DNA from 4 places in the Enterobacter sp. 4974935 genome. Region 1 is predicted to be linked to each of the others. Evidence: predicted binding sites of a transcription regulator. Region 1 holds the regulator's gene; each other region holds the start of a gene.

Region 1 (2,201 bases):
CGTCCACACCCCGGGCGATAACAGGCAATAACCCCATCGGGGAGAATTCAGTGGTGCCAATCCCAAAGGCGCCAATCGCCAGGGCCAGCAGGGGAAAATTGATTTTCATGAAAAGACTCCGGATACCGTGCCGTTACCCGGCACAGACTAAGAAGGCAAAAGCATGACATCAATCACAAAAAATGAGAAGTTAACATTTTGGCAAAAGATTTTTGCCGGAGAGGTAACAATAGCGGCAAGGGAGGGAGAAGACTCTCCCTCCACCTAAATCAGTGCAGCGCAGCGGTTAAACCACCCGCAACAATCAGGGCAAGAACAACAATGGTGGTAAACAGCGAAAACTTCAGATCGGTACTCATCAATTTTTCTCCTTTTATTCACCCTACGAAAAGTGAGCTTGCTCATTTTTACACAGTTCAGGTCAAAAATCTTCCAGGATTTAAGCGGATATCCACTTTACCTCTTCCCCTTTTCATCAAGATAGGACAAAATTCCACGCTAAATTTATTAGCGTACCGGCCACTGACCCCCTCCTGACGTCCTGTGTCGTTTTCCCGGCGTGTCGCAACTCATGTTTGCGTGATAAGGGTGAGAGAAGGCAAACGTTTACCTTCAATTTTTTCAGGAGCTTAGGATATGGTCTGGAGTGACATTTAATGGCAACAATTAAAGACGTAGCAAAACGAGCAAACGTTTCCACTACAACCGTATCACATGTTATTAACAAAACGCGTTTCGTCGCTGAAGAGACGCGTAATGCCGTCTGGGCGGCAATCAAAGAGCTGCACTACTCGCCAAGTGCCGTCGCCCGCAGCCTGAAGGTTAATCACACCAAATCGATTGGCCTGCTGGCCACCAGCAGTGAAGCGGCCTACTTTGCTGAAATCATCGAAGCCGTTGAAAAAAACTGCTTTCAGAAAGGCTATACCCTGATTCTGGGCAACGCGTGGAACAACATTGAAAAACAGCGCGCTTACCTGTCAATGATGGCGCAAAAGCGCGTCGACGGCCTGCTGGTAATGTGTTCTGAATACCCCGAGTCGGTCCTTTCCATGCTGGAAGAGTATCGCCACATTCCGATGGTAGTGATGGACTGGGGCGAGGCGCGCGCAGACTTCACCGACTCTGTTATTGATAACGCTTTTGAAGGCGGCTACATGGCCGGGCGTTATCTGGTAGAACGCGGGCATCGTGAAATTGGCGTGATCCCGGGTCCGCTGGAGCGTAACACCGGTGCTGGCCGTCTGGCCGGTTTCATGAAAGCGATGGAAGAGGCGCTGATTACCGTGCCAGAAAACTGGATTGTCCAGGGCGATTTCGAGCCGGAGTCGGGCTATCGCGCCATGCAGCAGATCGTCTCCCAGCCGCATCGCCCTACCGCTGTATTCTGCGGCGGCGATATCATGGCAATGGGCGCGCTCTGCGCGGCGGATGAACTCGGCCTTCGCGTTCCGCAGGACATCTCGGTGATCGGCTATGATAACGTTCGCAACGCCCGTTTCTTTACCCCGGCGCTGACCACCATTCACCAGCCGAAAGATTCGCTGGGTGAAACGGCCTTCAATATGCTGATGGACAGGATCGTCAACAAGCGAGAACAGTCCCAGTCCATTGAGGTCCACCCGCGCCTGATTGAACGCCGTTCCGTTGCCGACGGTCCGTTCCGCGACTACCGACGTTAATCTCTTTACGGGGCCAGCTACGCTGGTCCCCGCAACCACTCCCGGTTCAGCGTTTCGCTGTCTCCCAGATAATCCAGCAGCCAGGCCATGGCGGGCGAGACGTCGTTTTGCTGCCACGTCAGACAGCATGCAGCATCCGGGAAAGGGTTTTCCAGCGTCAGAGCCACCCACTCTCCCGCGTCGATGCGCGGGCGCGCAAAATGCACCGGCACCATGCCAACGCACAGCCCCGCGCTCAGACAGGTGGCTGACGACTCCCAGTCCGGCGCAACCACGCGGCGCTGATTATCCAGCAGCCAGGTAATGCGCTTGGGCAGCGAGCGGGAGGTATCTTCCAGCACCAGCGAGGGCCAGTTGCGTAAGGTGTCATCACTCAGCGGCCCGTCCAGCGCCGCCAGCGGGTGATCGCGCGCGACCACGCAGGTCCAGCTCAGCATGCCCATGTCGCGAAACGCGTAGCGCCCGCCAACCGGGATCGCCTGGGTTGCACCAATCGCCATCTCCGCCCTGCCGTCCGCC
Region 2 (2,201 bases), 1.7 Mb from region 1:
AGGGGGCCGCCTTCGCCACCGGTATTCCTCCAGATCTCTACGCATTTCACCGCTACACCTGGAATTCTACCCCCCTCTACAAGACTCTAGCCTGCCAGTTTCGAATGCAGTTCCCAGGTTGAGCCCGGGGATTTCACATCCGACTTGACAGACCGCCTGCGTGCGCTTTACGCCCAGTAATTCCGATTAACGCTTGCACCCTCCGTATTACCGCGGCTGCTGGCACGGAGTTAGCCGGTGCTTCTTCTGCGGGTAACGTCAATCGACAGGGTTATTAACCCTGTCGCCTTCCTCCCCGCTGAAAGTACTTTACAACCCGAAGGCCTTCTTCATACACGCGGCATGGCTGCATCAGGCTTGCGCCCATTGTGCAATATTCCCCACTGCTGCCTCCCGTAGGAGTCTGGACCGTGTCTCAGTTCCAGTGTGGCTGGTCATCCTCTCAGACCAGCTAGGGATCGTCGCCTAGGTGAGCCGTTACCCCACCTACTAGCTAATCCCATCTGGGCACATCCGATGGCAAGAGGCCCGAAGGTCCCCCTCTTTGGTCTTGCGACGTTATGCGGTATTAGCTACCGTTTCCAGTAGTTATCCCCCTCCATCAGGCAGTTTCCCAGACATTACTCACCCGTCCGCCACTCGTCAGCGAAGCAGCAAGCTGCTTCCTGTTACCGTTCGACTTGCATGTGTTAGGCCTGCCGCCAGCGTTCAATCTGAGCCATGATCAAACTCTTCAATTTAAGTTTGATGCTCGTGAATTAAACTTCGTAATGAATTACGTGTTCACTCAGAGACTTGGTATTCATTTTTCGTCCGAGGACGTTAAGAATCCATGTCACTTTGAGTGCCCACACAGATTGTCTGATAAATTGTTAAAGAGCAGTTGCGACGCGCTTCAGCGCTCTGTCGCGAGGTGGCGTATATTACGCTTTCCTCTTTCAGAGTCAACCCGTTATTTCAGGATTTTTTCTCTTCAACCGACCGGGTAGTCTGTGAAGTGATTCACATCCGCCGTGTCGATGGAGGCGCATTATAGGGAGTTCTCCGCAGGCCGCAACCGCTAAATGACAGAAAAATGACTGACTGCTGCATTCCCCAGCAAAACCCCGCCTTATACCCTTTTACGCACAGAGTTATCCACAGCGCTTCGAAAAAGTGAAAATATGCGAGCGTTGCGCAAACGTTTTCGTTAAAATGCTCGCGCTTAACAAGGAGGCCTCGTCAGGTGTGTTAGATGAGTTTTTCGCTGGAAAATTCATCTAACGCTCTCTGTAATCGTGAAATCCAGGGGATTTACCATGCAACAACGTCGTCCAGTCCGCCGCGCTCTGCTCAGTGTTTCTGATAAAGCCGGTATCATCGAATTCGCTCAGGCACTTTCCGCACGCGGTGTGGAGCTGCTTTCTACAGGCGGTACCGCTCGCCTGTTAGCAGAGAAAGGTCTGCCGGTAACCGAAGTGTCCGACTACACCGGTTTCCCGGAAATGATGGATGGACGCGTCAAAACCCTGCACCCGAAAGTGCACGGCGGCATTCTGGGTCGTCGCGGTCAGGACGACGGCATTATGGAGCAGCACAATATTGCCCCCATCGACATGGTTGTCGTAAACCTCTATCCCTTCGCCCAGACCGTCGCCCGCGAAGGCTGTTCTCTGGAAGATGCCGTAGAGAACATTGATATCGGCGGCCCGACCATGGTGCGCTCCGCAGCCAAGAACCATAAAGATGTGGCCATCGTAGTGAAGAGCAGCGACTACAGCGCCATTATTAATGAGATGGACGCCAACGAAGGGTCCCTGACGCTTGATACGCGTTTCGACCTCGCCATCAAAGCCTTCGAACACACCGCCGCGTACGACAGCATGATCGCCAACTACTTCGGTAGCCTGGTTCCTGCCTACCACGGTGAAAGCAAAGATCCATCTGGTCGCTTCCCGCGCACCCTGAACCTGAACTTCATTAAGAAGCAGGATATGCGCTACGGCGAGAACAGCCACCAGCAGGCAGCCTTCTATATAGAAGAAGAGGTGAAAGAAGCCTCTGTTGCGACTGCTCAGCAGGTACAGGGCAAAGCCCTCTCTTATAACAACATTGCCGATACCGACGCCGCGCTGGAATGCGTGAAAGAGTTCAGCGAGCCGGCCTGCGTTATCGTCAAGCACGCCAACCCATGCGGCGTCGCAGTAAGCACCTCCATTATG
Region 3 (2,201 bases), 1.4 Mb from region 1:
GCGCCGGAACTGGTGTTCTCAATAGGCACCACGGCGTAATCTGCCTGGCCGGTTTCGACCTGGTTGAAGATGTCTGCAAATTTTGCACAACCGCTCTCAATGAACTCTTCGAAATGACGGGCTGCGTACTGGCGAGCCGCCAGGTGAGAATAAGAACCTTTCGGGCCGAGGAAAGCGATCCGAGCAGAGTGCGGGTTGGTTTTGTTCAGATGCTGCTGGAGCAGGGCCTGTTGCGTCAGAACGGAATCTTCAATGATGAGCTGGAACAGGCGGGTGATGTAGTGGGCATCAAGATGATGCGCTTTGCCGAGCTGTATCAACCGTTCCAGTAAATCACGCTCGCGATCTATATCGCGCACCGGCCGATGAGAATCCAGCTTGGCTTTGCCCACTTCAATGGCGAGCGCGCGGCGTTCTGCCAGCAGGGCCAGTAACTTTTCGTCGAGTGCACTGATTTTTACGCGTAAATCCAGGAGCGGGTTTTCCGGTGTCATAGTGTTGTCTGTCTCATTTTATCGTTATCAATAAAAAAGGCCTCCCGGTGTGGGAGGCCTTGTTGTTCGTCTTCGCATTCTTTATCACACGACGAAACGCCTCCCGGTCAGGGGAAGGTAAAAAAGAATGCGAAGAAAAACGGCGTCTGTTTCATTAGGTCATCCTGAAATTGATAGGGTTAAAGTACCTGTACTGTTTTGATCCTGTCAATAAAAAACGCGCCCGAAGGCGCGTTGTCGGTACACTCAATTTAAAGGATTACTCTTCTTCAACTTCTTCCGCGAAGCTGGCGTCTTTCACCGATGTTGTGGCGCGACGGGCTTCACCTTTGTGTTGCACTTTATTGAGCTGCCGTTCCAGCTTGTTGATCAAATCGTTAATTGCGGTGTACATATCCTCGTGTTTAGCGCTGGCGACCAGATGGCCGTTTGGAGTATTGATAGTTGCATCAGCGACGAAACCCTGCGGCTCCTTGGACAGGATGATATGTGGATTAATCAAATGTGTTTGCCATTTATCCAGTTTGGCGAGACGGTCTGCGACGTGCTGGCGGATTGCCGGAGTAATTTCCATTTGTTTACTGGTAATGTTCATTGTCATAAATTTTACCTCTTGTCTTTCCGTCTTGGTGATTCCAGCATACCCGACCTAATGTCAAAATGTGTGATTTAGATCACGTTATTTTGTCGGTTTTTGTCAGGGAATCTTTTTTGTGAGGCAGGGCAGGAAGAGGTGAGATTTACCTTGTCGAAGCCAGCAATTGCGGTCATAGTTGACTGGATGTGTTGAAGCTAAACCGCTTCAGCGTAAGTCTGAAAGAATAAAAAAACGGCAGCCTGCGGGCTGCCGTTATGCGTTGTAGCGGTATCAGGTGTTGCTGCTGTTCGCGGCGATGATTTTCGCCACTTTGTCAGCCTGAGCCGTCATCTGCATCTGGCGATACGCATTCTCCATCAGCTTCAGGCCATCACGCGTGGCCTGGGTATCTGGATAATCACGCAGCATGCCTTCTACACGGTTAACCACGGCAACCCATGCGCCACGGCGAGTGTAGTATTCCGCGACGGAGTACTCGTATTTCGCCAGACGATCTTTCAGGAACACCAGACGCTTAGTGGCATCGGTAATGTACTGGCTGTTCGGGTAGCTACGCACCAGTTTGGAGAAGTCATTGAAAGCATCACGCGCATGTTGCGGGTCACGGTCAGAACGATCCACCCCGAAGAAGCCCTGCAATGCACTGTCATCCAGCGCCATGTTAGTCAGGCCGCGCATGTACATCACGTAATCGATGTTAGGATGGGTAGGGTTCAGACGCATGAAACGATCGATCGTTGCCTGAGCCAGCGGCAGATCGGCATTTTTATAGTAGGCGTAGATAAGATCTAACTGTACCTGCTGTGAATACGGACCAAACGGATAGCGATTATCCAACGCTTCCAGTTGCGTTATCGCCTGTTTCCAGTTACCGTCCTGCAACTTTTGTTGTGCAGTCGCATAGATTTCATTCGGCGGATTGTCAGGGACCTGTTCATTCGAACCGGAGCAGCCCACCAAAGCCAGGCTCAACGTGGCCGCTGCCACCAGATATTTCATGCGCGTCATGACGTTTTGACTTTCCTCAAATGTTTGTCCGGGAGAAACTCAGTTCCTGCTCCCGATTAAGACCAGCTACAATAGCACACTATATTAAACGGCAAAGCCGT
Region 4 (2,201 bases), 360 kb from region 1:
ACACTAGTAATAAAAGACTATAATGTCTAAATAAGCAACAATGACGGAATATAAAACAACCAGGGCTGGAAATAAAGCCCTGGTTGTCTGATTAAGAGAAAAGATTAGATATGCGTGACAATTTCTTTAATCAATGGCGGCCCTTTAAAAATAAAGCCGGAATAAATTTGCACCAGTGAAGCCCCTGCCGCCATCTTCTCACGTGCAGCGATGACGGAGTCAATGCCACCCACGCCAATAATCGGCAGCTGGCCTTTTAATTCCGCGGAGAGTGCGCGAATAATTTCGGTGCTTTTTAATTGTACCGGACGGCCACTTAATCCACCCGCTTCGTCACAGTTTTTCATTCCCTGGACGAGGGAGCGATCGAGCGTTGTATTGGTCGCAATCACACCATCAATATTATGGCGAACTAAACTGTCGGCAACCTGGATCAATTCCTCTGCCGAAAGATCCGGGGCGATCTTAACCGCGACCGGAACATATTTATGGTGGATCGCCTGTAGTGCCGTTTGTTTATTTTTAATGGCGCTAAGAAGATCGTCAAGCGCTTCGCCATATTGTAATGAACGCAGCCCTGGGGTGTTAGGCGAGGATATATTCACCGCGATATAACCGGCATAGGCATAGACTTTTTCCATACAAATCAGATAGTCATCTTTACCCTGCTCGACGGGCGTGTCTTTATTTTTGCCAATATTAATACCCAGCACACCATCAAAATGGGCTTTCTTAACGTTCTCAACCAGATGATCGACGCCAAGGTTATTAAAGCCCATGCGGTTGATCAGCCCCTCGGCTTCAACCAGGCGGAACAGACGTGGCTTGTCATTTCCCGGCTGCGGACGCGGCGTCACTGTCCCGATTTCGATCGAGCCAAAGCCCATCGCGCCGAGTGCATCAATGCATTCGCCATTTTTGTCCAGTCCGGCCGCAAGGCCCAGTGGATTTTTGAACGTCAGGCCCATGCATTGGACAGGTTTTTCCGGCACGTTTTGACGCACCAGCGCGGCCAGAGGCGTTCCTGTAATACGACGTAACTGCTGAAATGTAAATTCATGAGCGCGCTCAGGATCGAGCTGGAAAAGGGCTTTACGAACGAAGGGGTAGTACATGAACTCTCCTGGATTCCCGGTGTGCAAACCGGGAGGGGATTATGTGCGATCCCGCCCGGAAAGGGAATTGACCTGTGGCAAAAAAAGCCATGTTAAACGCAATCGTTTACTTATCGGTTCGCTTCTTATGCTTTTTTCTGCATTCATCCTGAGGATAAATCATTTAGTGGAATAACCACGCAATGTCACACTCCTGAAAATTGTTATGAATGTTAGATAAAAGCAAACAATTAGTTATAAGGAGCAACCATGCGCGTCATTACCCTGGCCGGAAGCCCCCGCTTCCCCTCTCGATCCAGCGCACTGCTGGAATACGCTCGCGAAAAGCTTAATGCTCTGGATGTCGAAGTTTGTCACTGGAATTTGCACAATTTCGCGCCTGAAGATCTGCTCTACGCCCGTTTCGACAGCCCGGCGCTGAAAACCCTGATCGAACAACTTAAGCGTGCTGACGGGTTGGTCGTCGCGACACCAATTTATAAAGCCTCTTTTTCCGGTGCACTGAAAACGCTGCTCGATCTGCTGCCCGAGCGCGCGCTGGACGGTAAGGTCGTCCTGCCGCTGGCCACAGGCGGTACGGTAGCCCATTTACTGGCGGTGGATTATGCCCTCAAGCCGGTTCTGAACGCGCTGAAAGCGCAGGAGATCCTGCATGGCGTCTTCGCTGACGACTCACAGGTAATCGACTACCAGCATAAACCGCATTTCACGCCGAATCTGCAAACCCGCCTCGACAGCGCGCTTGAAACCTTCTGGCACGCCCTTAATCGTCGGGATCGCCACGCGGCGGCATTTCATCAATCACAAGGAGTGGCGCATGTTTAAAACAGTTACCCGTATCGGGCTGGCAGGTCTGCTGGCAGTGGCATCGCTGGCTCAGGCGGCGGAGAAAACGCCGGAGAGCCTGCGTATCGGTTATCAGAAAGGCAGCGTCAGCATGGTGCTGGCGAAAAGCCATGCGTTGCTGGAGAAACGTTTCCCGCAGACCAAATTCTCATGGGTCGAGTTCCCTGCCGGACCGCAGATGCTGGAGGCGCTGAACGTCGGGAGTATTGATTTGGGCAGCACCGGCGATATCCCGCCGAT

The links. The regulator PurR, encoded in region 1, represses purine synthesis genes. The targets are predictions, from matches to a motif close to CANGCAAACGTTTGCNTG.
Region 2: the regulator PurR is predicted to act here: its motif matches at 1,174-1,191, upstream of purH (bifunctional phosphoribosylaminoimidazolecarboxamide formyltransferase/IMP cyclohydrolase).
Region 3: the regulator PurR is predicted to act here: its motif matches at 1,193-1,210, upstream of raiA (ribosome-associated translation inhibitor RaiA).
Region 4: the regulator PurR is predicted to act here: its motif matches at 1,211-1,228, upstream of pyrD (quinone-dependent dihydroorotate dehydrogenase).

Annotation. Positions count from the first base shown of each region.
Region 1 is NZ_JBZWGT010000003.1:2,400,936-2,403,136, forward strand. It holds gene AC4OVS_RS12660 (MFS transporter) at 1-109, opposite strand, end outside; gene cydH (cytochrome bd-I oxidase subunit CydH) at 270-359, opposite strand; gene purR (HTH-type transcriptional repressor PurR) at 657-1,682, shown strand; gene punR (DNA-binding transcriptional activator PunR) at 1,700-2,201, opposite strand, start outside.
Region 2 is NZ_JBZWGT010000003.1:4,085,275-4,087,475, forward strand. It holds rRNA gene AC4OVS_RS20750 (16S ribosomal RNA) at 1-740, opposite strand, end outside; gene purH (bifunctional phosphoribosylaminoimidazolecarboxamide formyltransferase/IMP cyclohydrolase) at 1,299-2,201, shown strand, end outside.
Region 3 is NZ_JBZWGT010000003.1:954,428-956,628, forward strand. It holds gene pheA (bifunctional chorismate mutase/prephenate dehydratase) at 1-494, opposite strand, end outside; Phe leader region at 525-650, opposite strand; gene pheL (pheA operon leader peptide PheL) at 602-649, opposite strand; gene raiA (ribosome-associated translation inhibitor RaiA) at 754-1,095, opposite strand; gene bamD (outer membrane protein assembly factor BamD) at 1,363-2,100, opposite strand.
Region 4 is NZ_JBZWGT010000003.1:2,760,781-2,762,981, forward strand. It holds gene pyrD (quinone-dependent dihydroorotate dehydrogenase) at 105-1,115, opposite strand; gene ssuE (NADPH-dependent FMN reductase) at 1,365-1,940, shown strand; gene AC4OVS_RS14625 (sulfonate ABC transporter substrate-binding protein) at 1,933-2,201, shown strand, end outside.